Regions from separate parts of the Halomonas binhaiensis genome, predicted to be linked through region 1. Evidence: predicted binding sites of a transcription regulator. Region 1 holds the regulator's gene; each other region holds the start of a gene.
The links. The regulator sigma-54, encoded in region 1, starts transcription at its own class of promoters, with help from an activator protein. The targets are predictions, from matches to a motif close to TGGCACNNNNNTTGCTNT.
Positions count from the first base shown of each region.

Region 2: the regulator sigma-54 is predicted to act here: its motif matches at 2,508-2,525, upstream of glnL (nitrogen regulation protein NR(II)).
Region 3: the regulator sigma-54 is predicted to act here: its motif matches at 2,451-2,468, upstream of E4T21_RS01450 (circularly permuted type 2 ATP-grasp protein).
Region 4: the regulator sigma-54 is predicted to act here: its motif matches at 2,149-2,166, upstream of E4T21_RS04285 (sugar phosphorylase).

Region 1 is NZ_CP038437.2:1,616,514-1,620,873, reverse strand. Features, by position in the region: gene lptA (lipopolysaccharide transport periplasmic protein LptA) at 1-466, shown strand, start outside; gene lptB (LPS export ABC transporter ATP-binding protein) at 466-1,191, shown strand; gene E4T21_RS07035 (RNA polymerase factor sigma-54) at 1,304-2,716, shown strand; gene hpf (ribosome hibernation-promoting factor, HPF/YfiA family) at 2,915-3,223, shown strand; gene ptsN (PTS IIA-like nitrogen regulatory protein PtsN) at 3,236-3,721, shown strand; gene rapZ (RNase adapter RapZ) at 3,819-4,360, shown strand, end outside.
Region 2 is NZ_CP038437.2:4,567,395-4,571,754, reverse strand. Features, by position in the region: gene E4T21_RS19920 (glycosyltransferase family protein) at 1-218, opposite strand, end outside; gene glnA (glutamate--ammonia ligase) at 855-2,261, shown strand; gene glnL (nitrogen regulation protein NR(II)) at 2,692-3,741, shown strand; gene ntrC (nitrogen regulation protein NR(I)) at 3,734-4,360, shown strand, end outside.
Region 3 is NZ_CP038437.2:344,244-348,603, reverse strand. Features, by position in the region: gene E4T21_RS01455 (alpha-E domain-containing protein) at 1-788, opposite strand, end outside; gene E4T21_RS01450 (circularly permuted type 2 ATP-grasp protein) at 791-2,308, opposite strand; gene E4T21_RS01445 (transglutaminase family protein) at 2,684-3,580, shown strand; gene E4T21_RS01440 (aminotransferase-like domain-containing protein) at 3,613-4,360, opposite strand, start outside.
Region 4 is NZ_CP038437.2:973,365-977,724, forward strand. Features, by position in the region: gene dsbG (thiol:disulfide interchange protein DsbG) at 1-198, opposite strand, end outside; gene E4T21_RS04285 (sugar phosphorylase) at 257-2,083, opposite strand; gene nrdR (transcriptional regulator NrdR) at 2,393-2,887, shown strand; gene ribD (bifunctional diaminohydroxyphosphoribosylaminopyrimidine deaminase/5-amino-6-(5-phosphoribosylamino)uracil reductase RibD) at 2,884-4,017, shown strand; gene ribBA (bifunctional 3,4-dihydroxy-2-butanone-4-phosphate synthase/GTP cyclohydrolase II) at 4,189-4,360, shown strand, end outside.

The DNA of each region.
Region 1 (4,360 bases):
CAGCAGCGCTGCCCTGGCCCTGGAAAGTGACCGCACTGCCCCGATTCAGGTCGAAGCCGATCAGCTTGATCTGGATGACAAGGCTGGCACGGCTGTCTATACCGGCAATGTACGCATCCAGCAGGGCAGCATGCTCCTCACCGGCGACCGGGTAGAAATTCGGCGCAACAACAAGGGCGAGCTGTCGCTGGCCACGGCCACCGGTCAGCGCGCCTACCTCGAGCAAAAACCCTCTCCCGAAGAACCCGTGGTCAAGGGGTGGGGGCATCGAGTCATCTATCACGTCCCTGAGCGCCGCATCGAGCTGATCAACCAGGCCGAGCTGCACAAGGGAGGCGACACCTTCGATGGCGCCTATGTGGAATACTTCCTCGATCGCAAGGTAGTGCAGGCCCGCTCCAGTGCTGAAGGCGTTCAGGGCAATCAGCGTATTCGCATGACTCTCGAGCCGGAGCAAGGTAACTGATGAAGACGCTTCACGCCCGCAACCTGGCCAAGAGCTACAAGAAACGCCGCGTCGTCCATGACATCAGCTTGTCCATTCGCCAGGGCAGCATTGTCGGTCTGCTCGGCCCCAATGGTGCCGGCAAGACCACCTCGTTCTACATGATCGTGGGACTGGTGCGCGCAGACTCCGGCGAAGTTGCCATTGACGAAATGGACCTGAGTCGTGCCGCCATGCACGAGCGAGCACTTGCCGGAATTGGCTACCTGCCCCAGGAAGCCTCGATATTCCGCAAGCTGACGGTTGCCGATAACATCATGGCGATTCTCGAAACTCGCAAGGACCTTGACAAGGCCGGCCGTCAACAGCGCCTGGAGCAACTGCTGGAAGACTTCCATGTCACCCATATCCGCGACAATCCCGGCATGGCATTGTCCGGCGGTGAACGTCGCAGGGTGGAGATTGCCCGCGCCCTGGCAACAGAACCCGCCTTCATTCTTCTTGATGAGCCCTTTGCCGGCGTCGATCCCATTTCCGTCGGTGAGATCAAGGCCATCATTCGCCAGCTCAAGGCACGCAATATCGGCGTTCTGATTACCGACCACAACGTCCGCGAGACACTCGATATCTGTGATCATGCCTACATCGTGGGCGATGGACAGATCATCGCTGAAGGCAATGCCCATGACATTCTTGCCAACCAGCGGGTCAAGGAAGTGTATCTAGGCGAAAACTTCCGCCTTTAACTAATGTTGGCAAGGGACTTGCATGCCGCCCGACTCGCCGTTAGTGTGATGCGATCATCCACCCGAGAAGCACTGTAATATCCATCAGTGTTTCCTTAACCGGAATTCGCTAATGGCCCTCAAGGCGTCACTGCAGCTGCGTCTTGGCACCCAGCTCACCATGACTCCCCAACTGCAACAGGCCATTGCTCTGTTGCAGCTATCCACCCTGGACCTGCGCCAGGAGATCCAGCAGGCCCTGGATTCCAACCCCATGCTCGAGCTGGAAGATGATTTTGGCGAGCAACAGGCCCAGGAAACCACAGATGACGACTGGGCCGATGAAATTCCTGCAGACCTGACGACCGACAGCGAATGGGAGGACACCTTCCAGGACCTCGGCATGGCACCTGCCGGCAGCGGTGAAGCGCCCGACTTCGAGCGTCAGGCCGATAGCCAGTCACTCCAGAGCCATCTCAGTTGGCAGTTGGCCATGCTCGACATTTCTCCAGCAGAAAACCGCATCGCCGAAAGCCTGATTGATGCTGTCACCAGCGACGGTTATCTCGATCAGCCATTGGAAGACATCCATGAAGGCCTTCTCGGCCAAGGTCTGGAGCCATTGACCCTGAGCGATGTCGAGGCCATTCTCAAGCGCCTGCAACAGTTCGAACCCACCGGCGTCTTCGCTCGCGACCTGCGCGAGTGCCTATCCCTGCAACTCGATGCATTGCCCAGGGAAACGCCTCTGCTGGCCCAGGCAGGGCGTCTGGTCCGCCAGTTTCTCGAGGCTCTGGCTGCTGATGATCGTCGCATGCTCAAGCGCCGTCTCAGCCTGGATGACGACCAGCTCGACAGCGTCATCCGCCTCATACGCAGCCTCGATCCGCGCCCCGGCAGTCAATTCGGTGACAACAGCTCAGACTACGTGATACCTGACCTCATCGTACGCCACAGCGCCGCTGGCTGGCAGGTAGAGCTCAACCCTGATGCCATGCCGCGACTGCGTATTCAACCCGACTACGCAGCCTTGATTCGCCGTGCCGATAAAAGCCAGGACAACCAGTTTCTCAAGGATCATCTGCAGGAAGCCCGCTGGCTTCTCAAGAGTCTATCCAGCCGCAATGACACCCTGCTCAAGGTGGGCCGTGAAATCATGGCACGCCAGATCGACTTTCTAGATCATGGCGAAGAAGCAATGAAACCCCTGATCCTGGCCGACATTGCAGACAAGGTCGAGATGCATGAGTCCACCATCTCTCGAGTCACGACACAGAAGTTCATCTATACCCCCCGTGGCGTCTTCGAACTCAAATACTTTTTCTCCAGCCAGGTAGGCAACGATGGCGACGCTCATTCCAGCACAGCAATTCGCGCCATGATCAAGAAACTCATCCAGGACGAGCCTCCTCGCAAGCCGCTATCCGACAGCAAGCTGGTCGAGCTGCTTAATGCGACTGGCGTCAACGTGGCCCGACGTACAGTAGCCAAGTACCGTGAGTCGATGCATATTCCCTCATCCAGCGAGAGAAAACGTCTACGCTGAGGCGCGTCTTAAAGTCGCAAGGACTGCCCGCAAACACCCGCTGCCGTTGAATCCGCCTGCTGGACAAGCTGATAAACCATACAAGTTGCTGAATCACGGGCTCTCCTGCCAGATTTCAAGCAACTTCGATGAGGGGGTTTGCAGGATCAGAAAAAGGGTTACAATCGAGCTACCACATGCAAGAGCAAGGAGCTTGTCATGCAAGTAAACATCACCGGCCATCACGTTGAACTGACCGACCCCCTGCGTGACTACGTACAAGAGAAGCTCACTCGAGTGGAGCGCCACTACGACAATATCACCAACGTTCAGGTGACATTGTCAGTGGAGAAGGAACGCCAGCACGCCGCCTGCACGCTTCACGCCGCCGGTGCTGATCTCCATGCTGATGCACAAGATGGCGATATGTATGCCGCCATCGACGCGCTTGCCGACAAGCTTGATCGTCAGTTGGTCAAGCATAAGGAAAAATCTCAAGCCCGAGCTCAGGGCACCGGACTCCGTTGATCCCCCATCATTATGACATTGGAAGCCATTCTCCCTCCCGAGCGCACTCTCTTTGATGTGCCGGGAGGAAGCAAAAAAAGGGTGCTGGAATTTTTCAGCACCTTTATTGCGCAAAATACTCCGAGCCTGGACAGCCAGGAAGTCTTTAGCCGACTGATTGGCCGCGAGCGGCTAGGCAGTACGGGTATCGGTAATGGTGTGGCCATTCCTCATGCCCGTAACCCTCACTGCAAAACGCCAATCTCGGGCTTTCTCAAGCTTTCTGAGCCTATCGACTTTGATGCGATCGATGGTGAGCCCGTCGATCTAATCTTTGTGTTGTTGGTGCCTGAGGAAGCTGACGATACCCACCTGGCTCTGTTGGGACAGGTCGCAGGGGTCATGAGCGATGCCGAAACCCGGCAACGCCTGCGCAATGCCACTTCACAGCGAGAGCTTTACGAATGCCTCCAGGAAGCGATTCGTCAATCCGACGAACCTTCACCTCCCAGTGGCTGAGAGCTTCCGTCCCATCAACAATACCGTCCATCCATTACATGCCTCAGCCGCACTCTCCTTCGAGTACTGCGGCTCTCCCCTGACCAGGAGACAGGACATGCAACTCGTGATCATCAGCGGCCGCTCTGGCTCGGGCAAGTCCGTTGCTCTGCAGGCCCTCGAAGATCTCGGTTTCTATGCCATCGACAATCTCCCTGCCATGTTGCTGGGATCGTTGGTGGCAGAACTGGCCAATAGTGACCTGCGCCGCGTCGCTGTCAGCATCGATGCACGCAATCTGCCAGGAGCACTCGAACGATTCCCTGAACTGCTCAGCGAGCTCAAGGATGGCAATATCGAGTGCCAGGTGGTTTACCTGACCAGCAACCCGCAGGTACTGCTGGAACGCTTTTCCCACACTCGTCGGCGTCATCCGCTAACCCGCTACAGCGACATGACCCTGGCTGAAGCTATTGAATCTGAAGAAAAAGCACTCAGTGGCATGCGAGATCTGACGGACCTGGTCATCGATACCACCCGCTTGTCCGTGCATGACTTGCGTGCCCAGATTGCCGACCAGGTCGCCGGGCAAGATGCAGAACAGCTCAGCCTGACCATAGAGTCCTTCGGCTTCAAGCGCGGCGTTCCTCCTGATGCCGA
Region 2 (4,360 bases), 1.9 Mb from region 1:
TGCCCCAGTGAATCCGAGTAACAGTGAATGATGCGACAGTTGTCCAGTTTCCAGCCAGGAGTGCCTGGTCTGGAAAGCTGCCGATCGAGCACACCATCGTCCACCACCAGGATTTCACTGTGGCCAGAATATAGAGACGCTACCCTGGACGCCTGGCAGAGTAGATGATTGAGGGCTTTTCCCGAGGATCTGGCATCGATGATCAGGCTGAAGTACACGACGACGCTCCATATAGGTAGGTCGCTGCCGTAGAGCAACATGAATACAACATGTAAACAAGTGTATATTTGAGTTGCATTTAGTTCCAGTAGGAAAGTTAGCAGGCTTTGTGTAACAGTCACATGACTGTGTGCCTGCGCGCTCCTCGGGACTCAGGATTCTTCGGGACTGCGCATGCCCTGATATGGTGCTTTTTGCTTCTTTGTGCACCATGTTGGTGCCTTGGAGGTTGGGATTTCATGGTCACAACACCCAGAAGGCCCAGGTTGAACCATCGTGGCGCACGTGATGAAAAATAAATAACTCGCAAAATCAAATTGTTGAGATTTTTTCTACCCTTGGTGGTGCAATTTTGGCACGCAGTCTGCATTGTGAATGGCAAGTGAGATCATGTCGCACAGGCGACCGTGGGCAGCCGCCCAGTAGCGTGCTACAACAGATTCGCTACTCCGAAAGAGTAGAGGAACCCCTGCTCTGGAAGCGGCAACCATGGCGAATGGCCGACCCGTCGGAACACTCGTGCCTGGCTTTGAATTCAGTTTTTTGAACTCTGTTTTTTGAATTACGAGCACCTAACTACCTGAGCACCCAACTACGAGCCCTTGAATACAAGACAAGCTCAACTGGAGGACCGCATGTCAGAAAAGACACTTGCCCTGATTGAAGAACATGATGTGAAGTGGGTCGATCTGCGTTTTACCGATACCGGTGGTAAAGAGCAGCATGTCACTATTCCTGCCCGTGACGTGGACGAAGAGTTCTTCGAAAACGGTCAGATGTTCGATGGTTCCTCCATCTCTGGTTGGAAGGGCATCAATGAGTCTGACATGATTCTGCGCCCGGAAGATGGCACTGCCTATCTCGATCCGTTCACCGAAGACACTACTGTGGTGCTGGTCTGTGACATCATCGAACCGGCCACCATGCAGGGCTACGAGCGTGATCCGCGCTCCATCGCCAAGCGCGCCGAGGCCTATCTGCAGTCTGCTGGTCTGGGCGACACCGCCTTCTTTGGCCCGGAGCCCGAGTTCTTCATCTTTGATGAGGTTCACTGGAAGGCCGACATCGAAGGCGCCATGTACAAGATTTCTTCCGGGGAGGGTGCCTGGTCTACCGATCGCGCTGTGGAAGGTGGCAATCTGGGGCACCGTCCGCGGGTCAAGGGCGGCTACTTCCCGGTTCCCCCGGTCGACAGCTTCCACGATATCCGTGGTGCCATGTGCAACACCCTGGAAGCCATCGGTCAGAAGGTCGAGGTTCACCACCATGAGGTGTCCAATGCCGGTCAGAACGAAATCGGTGTTGCCTTCAACACTCTGGTGAAGAAAGCCGACGAAGTGCAGGCGCTCAAGTACGTCGTGCACAACGTTGCCGATGCCTACGGCAAGACAGCGACTTTCATGCCCAAGCCGCTGGTTGGTGATAACGGCAGTGGTATGCATGTCCACCAGTCTTTCTGGAAGGACGGGGTCAACCAGTTTGCTGGCGACCAGTATGCTGGCCTGTCAGAAATGGCGCTGTACTACATCGGCGGTATCATCAAGCATGCTCGTGCGCTGAACGCCTTCACCAACGCTTCCACCAATTCCTACAAGCGTCTGGTACCGGGCTTCGAAGCACCGGTCATGCTGGCCTACAGTGCACGTAACCGCTCTGCCTCGATTCGTATCCCGTACACTTCCAGCCCCAAGGCCAAGCGTGTCGAGGTACGTTTCCCTGACCCGACAGCCAATCCCTATCTGTGCTTTGCAGCGCTGCTGATGGCGGGTATCGACGGTATCAAGAACAAGATTCATCCTGGCGATGCCATGGACAAGAACCTGTATGACCTGCCGCCGGAAGAAGGCAAGGCCATCCCGACCGTGGCCGAGAGTCTGGATCAGGCCCTGGAAGCTCTGGATGCCGACCGCGCCTTCCTCACCGAGGGTGGAGTGTTCACCGACGACATGATCGATGCCTACATCGAACTCAAGTCCCAGGACGTCGAGCGCATTCGCATGGCGACGCACCCGGTCGAGTTCGACATGTACTATAGCTGCTAAAGACAGCTGCTAAAGACAGCGGTGGAAGACGAACTGTCAGGCAGCAGTTGGCCTCTTCCGTTATGTCGAATCCATATGGAAGCGGGCTCCGCAATGCGGAGCCCGCTTTATTTTTGCCCAGTCTGGCTACGTTGCCTTACTACAAGACGGCACATTTTAGAGCGGTAATCATGGTGATGCACCAGAGTGGTGCACTACTATGGTGCATAGAAGCGCCACTTCGGCACCAGCGCGCTACCTTGGAGCTGGCCCAGTTCTTGCTACCTCTTTTAGAGGTTGTTAGTGACCCGGCACGAAGCGATGAGCATCAAGCGTTTGCTGGTTGTACTGGTAGCAGGCAAGGGGTGTACAGCGTAGTGCATCAGGGTAGGGAGTACGTGCCCATGGCCGGCAAATGGTGTGCGCATGTTGCACAGGAGATTTGAAAGGCATGATCCAGGGCATCACTGAACATCTTTCCACAGCGGTGTTGTTGCTTGATGGTGGGCTTCGACTGACTTGGATGAATCCAGCCGCTGAATCATTGCTGGCCCTGAGCCTTAGTCGGCTCGATGGTCAGTACCTACCTGACCTGCTGGCAGGAGAGGACAATATCGGTGAGGTGCTGGCCAAGTCACGGGACGCCTTGCACCCCTATACCCAGCGTGAGGCACGCTTATGTATCGCCGGAGGAGAGATCCTGACGGTGGATTATACCGTGACCCCTCTGTCTGCCGACCAACTGTTGCTGGAAATGCAGCCACTTGACCGGTTGCTGAGAATTTCCCGGGAAGAAGCCCTGCAGTCACGCCAGGAGAGCATGAAGATTCTGGCCAGGGGGCTGGCTCATGAAGTCAAGAACCCGCTTGGGGGGATTCGGGGGGCGGCGCAACTGCTTGAACGAGATCTTGTGGATGCGCCGCAGCTCAAGGAGTTTACCCATATCATCATCGAAGAGGTCGATCGGCTGCGTGATCTGGTCGACTCCATGCTGGGGCCTAATCGAATCAGGCATGATGAGCCTCTCAACGTGCACAAGGTACTGGAGCGCGTGCGCTCTCTGGTGCTGGCCGAAGAGCCATCCGTGAATATCCAGCGAGATTACGATCCCAGTCTGCCGGAACTGCATGGTGACGAGGCTCAACTGATCCAGGCGGTACTCAATATTGCGCGTAATGCGGTTCAGGCCTTGACCGAATCGGCCACGCCCATGCCGACGCTGATCATGCGCACCCGAGCCCGGCGCCAGTTTACCCTCGGCGCCCAGCGTCATCGCCTGGTGTGCGAGTTGAGCTTGACCGACAACGGCCCCGGCATTCCCAGCGAGCTGCATGAAACCCTGTTTTATCCCATGGTGTCTGGACGCGCTGAAGGTAGTGGACTGGGACTGTCCATTGCTCAATCGATTCTGCACCAGCATCGTGGGCTGATTGAATGCGATTCCGAACCAGGACGCACTGAATTTCGACTGCTGATTCCACTGGAGAAGCGTCATGACTGATGCTGCACGCGTTGTGATCGTCGACGACGATCGTGCCATTCGCTGGGTGCTGGAGCGCGCCCTGGCTCAGCCCGACCTCAACGTCGAAACCATCGACCGTGCCGACCGGTTACTGGATCGGCTGCTGCAGGACCCCCCTGATGTGCTGGTGACGGACATTCGCATGCCAGGCATCGATGGTCTTGACCTGATGGCCAAGGTGCGCGAGATACATCCGGATCTTCCGGTCATCGTGATGACCGCTCACTCTGACCTGGATAGCGCAGTGGCCTCCTACCAGGGAGGTGCCTTCGAGTATCTGCCCAAGCCATTTGATGTGGATGAGGCCCTGGCTCTGGTGCGGCGTGCAGTAGCTCATGCACGTGAACGCCAGCGTCCGGTCAGCGTACCCGAAGGACTGGACGCCGAGATCATTGGCGAAGCACCGGCCATGCAGGAAGTCTTTCGCGCCATTGGCCGCCTGGCCCATTCTCATATCACTGTACTGATCAATGGGGAGTCTGGTACCGGCAAGGAGCGTGTTGCCCGTGCCCTCCATCAGCATAGCCCGCGGGCGGGACGTCCTTTCATCGCCTTGAACATGGCAGCGATTCCGAGAGACCTGATCGAGTCAGAGCTT
Region 3 (4,360 bases), 1.3 Mb from region 1:
GCCAGGGCTCGCTCATGGCGAGGCAGGGACATCAATGCCCTGGAAGCATCCCAGAGACTGCGCGTGACAGAGCGAGGCAGGTTCTGGTCCTGCAGCAGAAAGGTCAGGACATCCGTGGCCCGTACCCGCAAGCGCACGTGCTGGCGATACATCTGATACGCCGTCAGGGATTTCAGCACACTCATCCATTGCAGGTGCTCGAAAGGACGAATGTCATCCGGTCCCCGCGACAATAGGCTGCCCGAGCGCACATCGAGAATTCGGGTTGTCATGTCAGCTCGCTCGATCTGACGTCCAAGCACCATGAAGGTACGTGCAGTGCCATAGCTCAAGGTACCTTCCACCAATCCCCTCATCATCTGGCAGCCACTGATGATCTGTTTGAGAAACAGTTCGCTGCGTCCATGGCCCAGGCCGGCTTCAGACTGTGCACAGGCTGTCATGTACAGTTGGTTGGTGGCTTCCCATACTTCTCTCGGCACCACATCCCGGGTGGTACGCAGGTTCTCACGGGCTTGAGCCAAGGCCGACAGAATGGAGCCCGGATTGCGTTGGTCGGCACACAGGAACTGCATCACATTACGATCATTGGGCTGATCATAGAGATTGGCAAAATCTTCGCTTCCCCCTGTGATATCAACGACCGCAGACCACATCAACGGCTGACGCCGCGGCAGATCCAGCATCAGGTGATTGGTAACATTGACCAGACGAGCCGTATCTTCGGCTCGTTCGACATAACGAGCCATCCAGTACAGGTTCTCGGCTACACGTGAAAGCATCGGCATGATCAGTACCCTCCCGTCTCGGTCAGCCTTGTCTCAGCCAATCCTGGCTCGACCACTCCTGTCTCGACCATTTCCGTCTCGACAATCCAGGTATCCTTGCTGCCGCCACCCTGTGAGGAATTGACCACCAGGGAGCCCTTGTTCAGCGCCACCCGAGTCAAACCACCTGTCGTGACATAGGTAGAACCCTGTCCAGAAAGAATGAACGGGCGCAGATCAACATGGCGCGGTTCTGGCCGACCATCAAACAAGGTGGGTGTCGTCGACAGCTTGAGCATGGGCTGGGCCATGTAATTGCGTGGATCCGCCTTGATCCTCTCGGCAAAAGCCTCTCGTTCCTCCCGGGTTGCATGTGGTCCCATCAGCATGCCGTAACCGCCCGACTCATTGGCAGGCTTGACCACCAGCTGGTCGAGATGATCGAGCACATAGCGCCGATCTTCCTCTCTCATGCACAGGTAGCTCGGCACATTGGCAAGCAATGGCTCCTGATCCAGATAATAGCGGATCAATTCCGGGACAAATGCATACACCACCTTGTCATCTGCCACGCCCGCTCCAGGAGCATTGGCCAAGGCTACATTACCGCTGCGCCAGGCCCGCATCAGTCCCGGCACACCGAGCACAGAATCCTTCCGAAAGGCCTCAGGATCCAGGAAATCATCATCAATACGACGATAGATCACATCGACCCGGGTCAATCCACGCACTGTGCGCATATAGACCACATCATCGCCATCCACCATCAGGTCCGAACCCTGCACCAGCTGCACACCCATCTGCTGGGCCAGATAAGCATGCTCGTAATAGGCCGAGTTGTAGATACCAGGAGTCAGAACCACTACCTGGGGGTCATCTGAATGACGAGGCGACATGCTGACCAGCATGTCGTATAGCTGTGGCACGTAATCGTCCACAGGAAGAATCCGCCCCGAGGAAAACAGTTCAGGCAGCACACGCTTGGTCACATTGCGGTTTTCCAGCATGTAGGACACGCCCGATGGAATGCGCAGATTGTCCTCCAGCACATAGAGTGTGCCATCATCTCCCCTGACCAGGTCAGAGCCGCAGATATGCGCCCACACACCATGCGGTGGATCGATGCCCACGCACTGAGGGCGAAAATTGACCGACTTGGCCAGGACTTCGGCAGGAAGCACTCCGTCCTTGATGACCTTTTGATCGTGATAAAGATCGTCGATAAACAGGTTGAGGGCTTCAACACGCTGGACAAGACCTGCCTCTGTTCGTCGCCACTCATCAGCTGGAATGATCCGAGGAACAATGTCGAAGGGCCATGCCCGATCGATCATGCTTCCTTCGGAATAGACTGTGAAAGTAATGCCCATGGTGCGGATAGCAATTTCAGCGGCGGTCTTGCGCTCCGCCAGCTCGCTGGGGGCAAATCCAGCCAGCACATCACATAGCATCCTCGCAGCTTCTCGAGGCATACCCGGCGCCGCCATCAGTTCATCGTAGAACTCGTTGGAGCAATATTGCTGCCAGTCGACTCGGCTCATCGGCAATGCCTCCTTATCCCGCAATCACATGTCCATTAACCGCATGCTCAGCAACCACATGCCCAACAGTCACATGCTCAAAAACATGGATTGCATCTTCCTTTGTATATTCAGCCCACTAGCAACCGGGCCTAGATCTAGCCAAGCAAGCGACGAGCCAGTCTGCAAGAAATTCCTTGATTTTGAAGGCAATTGCGTCGAATACGCACAGTTAAGTAGACTTTTGTACCAGCACCTATCCCTCTTATGCACCATGACGAGACATCTATGCCGGTACGCGCAAGAAAGGCTTGAACGCATCATGAGACCAAGCTAGATCTTGATATCATCCTCTGGGGGCAGTAGCTTTCTGTCGCCGACACTTCGAGTCTCACCATGCCCCGTTATCGCCTGCGTCATACCACTCGCTATCGTTATACCGAGCCCGCAACCCTGAGCAGGAACGAGGCACGGCTGACACCACGTACGCTTTCCTACCAGCGTGTCGAGGATATACGTCTGGAGGTCTTGCCGACTCCCGAGTACCAGTCACAGTATCTTGACGCTTTTGGCAATGTCGTCTCACTGTTCAATGTCAATGCTCCCCACGACACCCTTGATGTGACCATGCACGCCTGGATCACCACCCTGCCACGGCCCGAGCCCCCTGTGGGAAAGATGACCTGGGAGGAATGTCGTGATCGCCTGGCGCAGGAACATTACGCGCAAAGCCAAGGTGCGCTGCCATTCCTGCAGGATTCCACCTTTATCCGGCGCTGCCAGGCACTGGCAGATTGGCTGGCACCCTGCCTGACCCCAGGTCGAGATCTTGTCGAAATGGCGGATGCACTCAACAGACGCATCTTCGAGGAGTTCACTTACGACCCGAGCTTCAGCACGCTGGAAACCACCTCGCTGGAGGTGATTCAACACAAGCGCGGGGTGTGCCAGGACTACGCACATCTGGCCATTGCAGCCTTGCGTTCCGTGGGTCTGGCCGCACGCTATGTCAGCGGCTATCTCGAGACTGCCCCACCACCTGGACAGCCGAGGCTGATCGGCTCCGACGCGTCCCACGCCTGGTTTTCCGTATTGATTCCCGAATGGGGCTGGTTGGCTCTTGATCCCACCAATGGCACCCGGGCCAGCGAACAGCATCCTGTACTCAGTTGGGGACGCGATTACGCCGATGTCGCCCCGCTCAAGGGGGTTGTCACCGGGGGCGGCATGCAGACGCTAGAAGTGGAAGTGGACGTGATTCCCGAGGATGAGGTTGCTGCTCTGGGATTGTAGTCAGCGCGTAATCAAGCGAATAAACCACATCATCAAGTGCCAGGTTGGCGCAGAAAGGCCATGGCACGCTTATCCCGAGCATAGGCCACATTGATACGCACCCAGGAAGCGTTGTCGCCCTGGGGATAGAAAACGTGGCCGGAAGACAGACTGATCCCGGCTTCCTGTGCATTGGCAACCAGTTGGTTCGAAGACGCAACATGCGGATGCCGGGCCCAGATGAACATGCCGCCAGCCGGCTCGGCGAAGACTTCCCAGCCGGATTCCTTGACCAGGTTGAGTGTCGCCGCCATCTGGCCTGAAAGTTTTACTCTGACTCTTTCCACCAGCTTCCGATAAGTGCCATTCTGAAGCATGGTCGTCACCACCCTCTCGGCAAACTGGGATGCTGTAATGCTGGTCAGCATCTTGATATCCACCAATTGCTTCAACAATGCCGGCTCGGCAGCAATGAAACCCACTCGAAGTGAACACGACAGTGTCTTGGAAAAGCTGCCGAGATAGATGACGCGCTGCAACCCATCCAAGGCTGCAATACGTATTGTGGGGTCATGCTGAAAATCTGCGTAGATGTCATCCTCGACAATGTGGAAGTCGTGGCTCTCGGCCAGTTGCAGGATACGATGAGCAACCGTTGGTCCCAGCGTCGTACCGGTCGGGTTCTGAAACACGCTATTGGTGAAAAACAGTCTTGGCTGATGATGCTTGAGGAGATACTCCATCCTCTCGACATCGGGGCCATCTTTCAGTCTGGGAACACCAATCACATTGACACGATGC
Region 4 (4,360 bases), 640 kb from region 1:
TGCTGCATAACCCGTAAGCCCGCCAGGGGCATCGAACTCGCCGAAAATTTCCAGTCCTTCTTTTTCCAGGGCTTCCAGGGGGGCAGGGTAGTCCTTGGCCAACGCCGTGGCTGAAGGAAGCAGGCCGAAAGCTGCTGATGCCAATGCGATGTGCGATACACGATGGCGCCAGGTAAGTGGGCGAGGAGAGCGAGACATATGACAGACTCCAGTCATCAAGGGCGTGAGATGTGCCCAGTATGACAATCTTCTCTTCTCATGGGTTCGTTATGGGTGAAGATTGTTGTACCAGCCATAGCGTGCGGTATGGCGCAAGACTGTGCTGGGGTTCCCAGACTCCACCTTCCAGAAGGTCCTCCCAGGGGGTGTCAGGGGTGACTGGCAAGAGAGTATCCAGGTCCAGAGGCTGACGCCGGTCGGTGACGTTGTGTATGGCCAGCAACCGCCGACCATTTTCCAGGGGCCCACGTTCAATCACCAGTAATGCGGAAGAACTGGGTATGACGCGCTGTCCTGCATCCGGATGAAAACAGGGTTCCTGCTTGCGAATCGACAGGCGCCGCGTCAAGGCATGAAAGACTTCACGGGTGGGGGTATGTCGGCTGGCCAGTAGTTCCTCGAGCTGTTCGCGTTGCCAGCGCTTGCGATTGATGGAACGCAAGCGACCGCTATGCTCGACTCCTTCCAGATCGTTCTGTGTCGCTGTGAGGCAGTGCAGATAGATCGCGGGAATACCCTTGAGTGCCAGCATCAGGTTCTGGCTGAGCAGAAAACGCTCCATTTGCCACGGATCGGGGCCTTTGCGGGTACCGCTCATGGCAGCAAACCAGGTGATATTGAGCTCGTAGGGGCTGTCGCTGCCATCAGCCTGGCTGCGCATGCTGATGAATCCGCCGAAGCGTTGCATCAGGGTCATCAAGGCATCGATGTCGTGGGGCTCCAACCAGCCCTCCAGAGGGCGTACCCCGATGCCATCATGGCTGGCCGTGAAGTTGAGATAGCTGCAGCCCGGTGGCAGGTATGGCAGGCTGCCGATCCATCTGGCCAGCGTGTCCGCCTCGCCACTGGTCAAGGTATGCAACAGCAGGGGAGGCAGGGTGAACTGATAGACCAGGTGGGCCTCATCGGGCACCAGTGGTTGTTGCTCGTAAACCTGGGAGGAACTCCCGGTTCCGGATAAGCCAAAGTAACTGATGTTCTCTGCGTGAGGAACATTGGTTTCGGTAATGATCAGCGTGCCTGGCGCCATATGATCGACCAGAGCGCGTAGCAGCTTCACCACGGCATGGGTTTCGGGCAGGTGAATGCAGCTGGTGCCAGGGCGTTTCCATAGATAGGCAATGGCATCCAGCCGGATCACCCGGGCGCCTTGCTCCAGGTAGAACAGCAGAATGCCGATGAACTCCAGTAATACATCGGGGTTGGCAAAGTTGAGATCGATCTGATCCTCGGAAAAGGTGGCCCACAGGTGGCGTACACCGCGGCGAGTCGCAACGGGGACCAGCAATGGAGAGCTGCGCGGGCGCACCACATCGGAAAGGTCTGTGTCAGGGTCCATTTCAATGAAGAAGTCGCGTCCGGGAAGGCTGCCGCCCAGATAGTCGGCAAACCACAAGGATTCCCGGGAGGCATGATTGAGCACCAGGTCCACCATCAAGTCTCGATGGCTGGCCAGGCGGCGGATATCCTGCCAGTCTCCCAGGCTTGGATTGACTTCCCGATAATGGATGACCGAGAACCCATCGTCGCTGCTCCAGGGAAAGAAGGGCAGTACATGAGCGCCGCTGATGACTTCGCTGAGATGCGACTCAAGAAAGTCGTCCAGTGCTTCCAGCGGTGTGCGACCCTCTTCGATGATGGAATCACCATAGAGGATCACCCATTGGTCCCGTTCGCTCCACAGGTCCACGGCTTCTGCACCATCCTGGGGCGTCAGGACGTCGCGATGGGCGTCCACGAGGCGCATCAGGCGACGCATGACTTCGTCGCAGCGAGGTCCATAGAGCAGTTCGATCAGGGGACGAGCACGCGTGATGAAAGCGTCGGCCGAGAGTGGCAGGGCGGAGCTTGGAGAGCGGGTCATGGTTTTCCTCCAATGACGAAGCGCAGGTCGTTGACGCAGTTCTGAATACAGGTTCATACCAGCTTTAAGCACAGGGCATGCCAAGCTTGCTCATCGGTATTTCATGTACCGGTCCCCATGTCCTAGTCCCATGTATCGAGTCCCATGTACCTGCATGGGCATGCTCCAAGTGAATATGGATGTCCCGCTTGTTATATAAGCTAGAGCCGGAGGCAGGAACAAATTGCGCCAGGATGGAGCGACAACTGGGCGAGAAAGCTGCCACCCGTTACACTATGCCGACACTTTCGTCTACTTGGATATGCCGCTATGCACTGCCCCTTCTGTGGCGCTCAGGATACGCGCGTGACTGACTCCCGCCTGGTGGCCGAGGGCGACCAGGTACGCCGGCGCCGGCAGTGTGCCGACTGCGGTGAGCGCTTTACCACCTATGAGACTGCAGAGTTGCTGATGCCGCGCATCATCAAGTCAGATGGCACTCGTGAAGTGTTCGATGAAGCCAAGTTGCGTGGCGGTATGCTGCGTGCCCTGGAAAAGCGTCCTGTCAGTGCCGAGTCCATTGAGGCGGCGGTAGAACGCATTCGCCAGTCACTGCGAGCGCGTGGTGAACGTGAAATCCATGCCCGGGATGTGGGTGAGGAGGTCATGAGTGCACTCAAGCGCCTCGACCAGGTGGCATATATCCGCTTTGCCTCGGTATATCGCAGCTTTCAGGATATCGATGAGTTCCGGGCCGAAATTGATCGACTGGCCCAGGAACCCCATTTCTCCCCGGATAATGGCCATGGAGGGAAAGCGCGATGATGCCCATGAGTGATGAAGCCTGGATGGCTAGAGCCCTGCGCCTGGCTGAGCGTGGTCGCTATACCACCATGCCTAATCCAAGGGTTGGCTGTGTATTGGTCAAGGATGGAGCGCTCGTCGGGGAAGGTTTCCACATGCGCTCGGGAGAAGCGCATGCTGAAATTCATGCATTGGCCGAGGCGGGAGACAAGACTGGTGGTGCCACCGCCTACGTGACCCTGGAACCCTGTTCACACCAGGGGCGTACTGGCCCCTGCTGTGAAGCGCTGATTCAGGCTGGTGTTGCCCGTGTCGTGGTTGCCATGCAGGATCCCAATCCCCTGGTTGCCGGACGTGGGATCGAGCGCATGCGTGCAGCGGGCATTCAGGTCGATGTCGGAATCCTCGAAGAGGATGCCTGGGCCCTGAATGCTGGTTTCCTGCTGCGCATGGTGCAGGGCAGGCCAAGAATTCGCTTGAAGATGGCAATGAGCCTGGATGGGCGTACTGCCATGCCTTCCGGCGAATCCCAGTGGATCACTGGTCCTGAAGCCAGGAGGGATGTCCAGCGTCTGCGCGCCGAGAGTTGTGCCATTCTCACGGGGGTGGACTCGATCATTTTTGATAATGCTCGCCTGACAGTGCGCCCTGAACAATTGGGTGAGATCGAGGGCGTGTCTGTGGAGGCCATTGCGGCACGTCAGCCGCTGCGCGTGATACTGGACAGCACCTTGCGCATGCCATTGGCTGCAGCCTGCCTGGTGGAGCCGGGACGTACCCTGGTGGTGACGGTGGCAGGCATTCAGAGTGCGCGCTGGGCCAAGCTTGAACAGGCGGGAGCCGAGATACTTGAGTTGCCCGCAGGGGAGGATGGTCGGGTAGATCTTGCTGCTCTGTTGTCCTGGCTGGCTGAACATGAGCAATGCAATGATGTGCTGGTAGAGACAGGGGCGACATTGGCCGGTGCGATGATGGATGCTGGCCTGGTCGATGAGCTGCGGCTATATCTGGCACCGACACTGTTGGGGAGCGAGGCTCGTCCCTTGCTGAACCTTGGCCTTGAACGCATGGACCAGCAGCGCCCACTGGATATCCTTGATATTCGGGCATTTGGCAAGGACTGGCGAATTCTTGCCCGCCCTGTCAGATAGGCCGTCAGGACGGATTTGATACAGGGTTGGGCAAATGCTTCCAACGCTTCTTACTGGCGCCAGATGCCGCGTCACGGTACCCTGACGCCGATTCTGGTGTCCGACGCAGGTCAGCGACGATGTTGTCGCCGGGCTGCGACAGCGCCAAGCCGATATTTATAGGGAGACGTCATGTCGCACTCCTTCAATGGGGGAATCGCCCCCATCGCCGAGCTGATCGAAGACATTCGCCAGGGGCGCATGGTCATCCTGATGGATGATGAAGATCGTGAGAACGAAGGCGACATCATCATGGCTGCCGAAAAGGTTGAGGCTCAGCATATCAACTTCATGGCAGTGCATG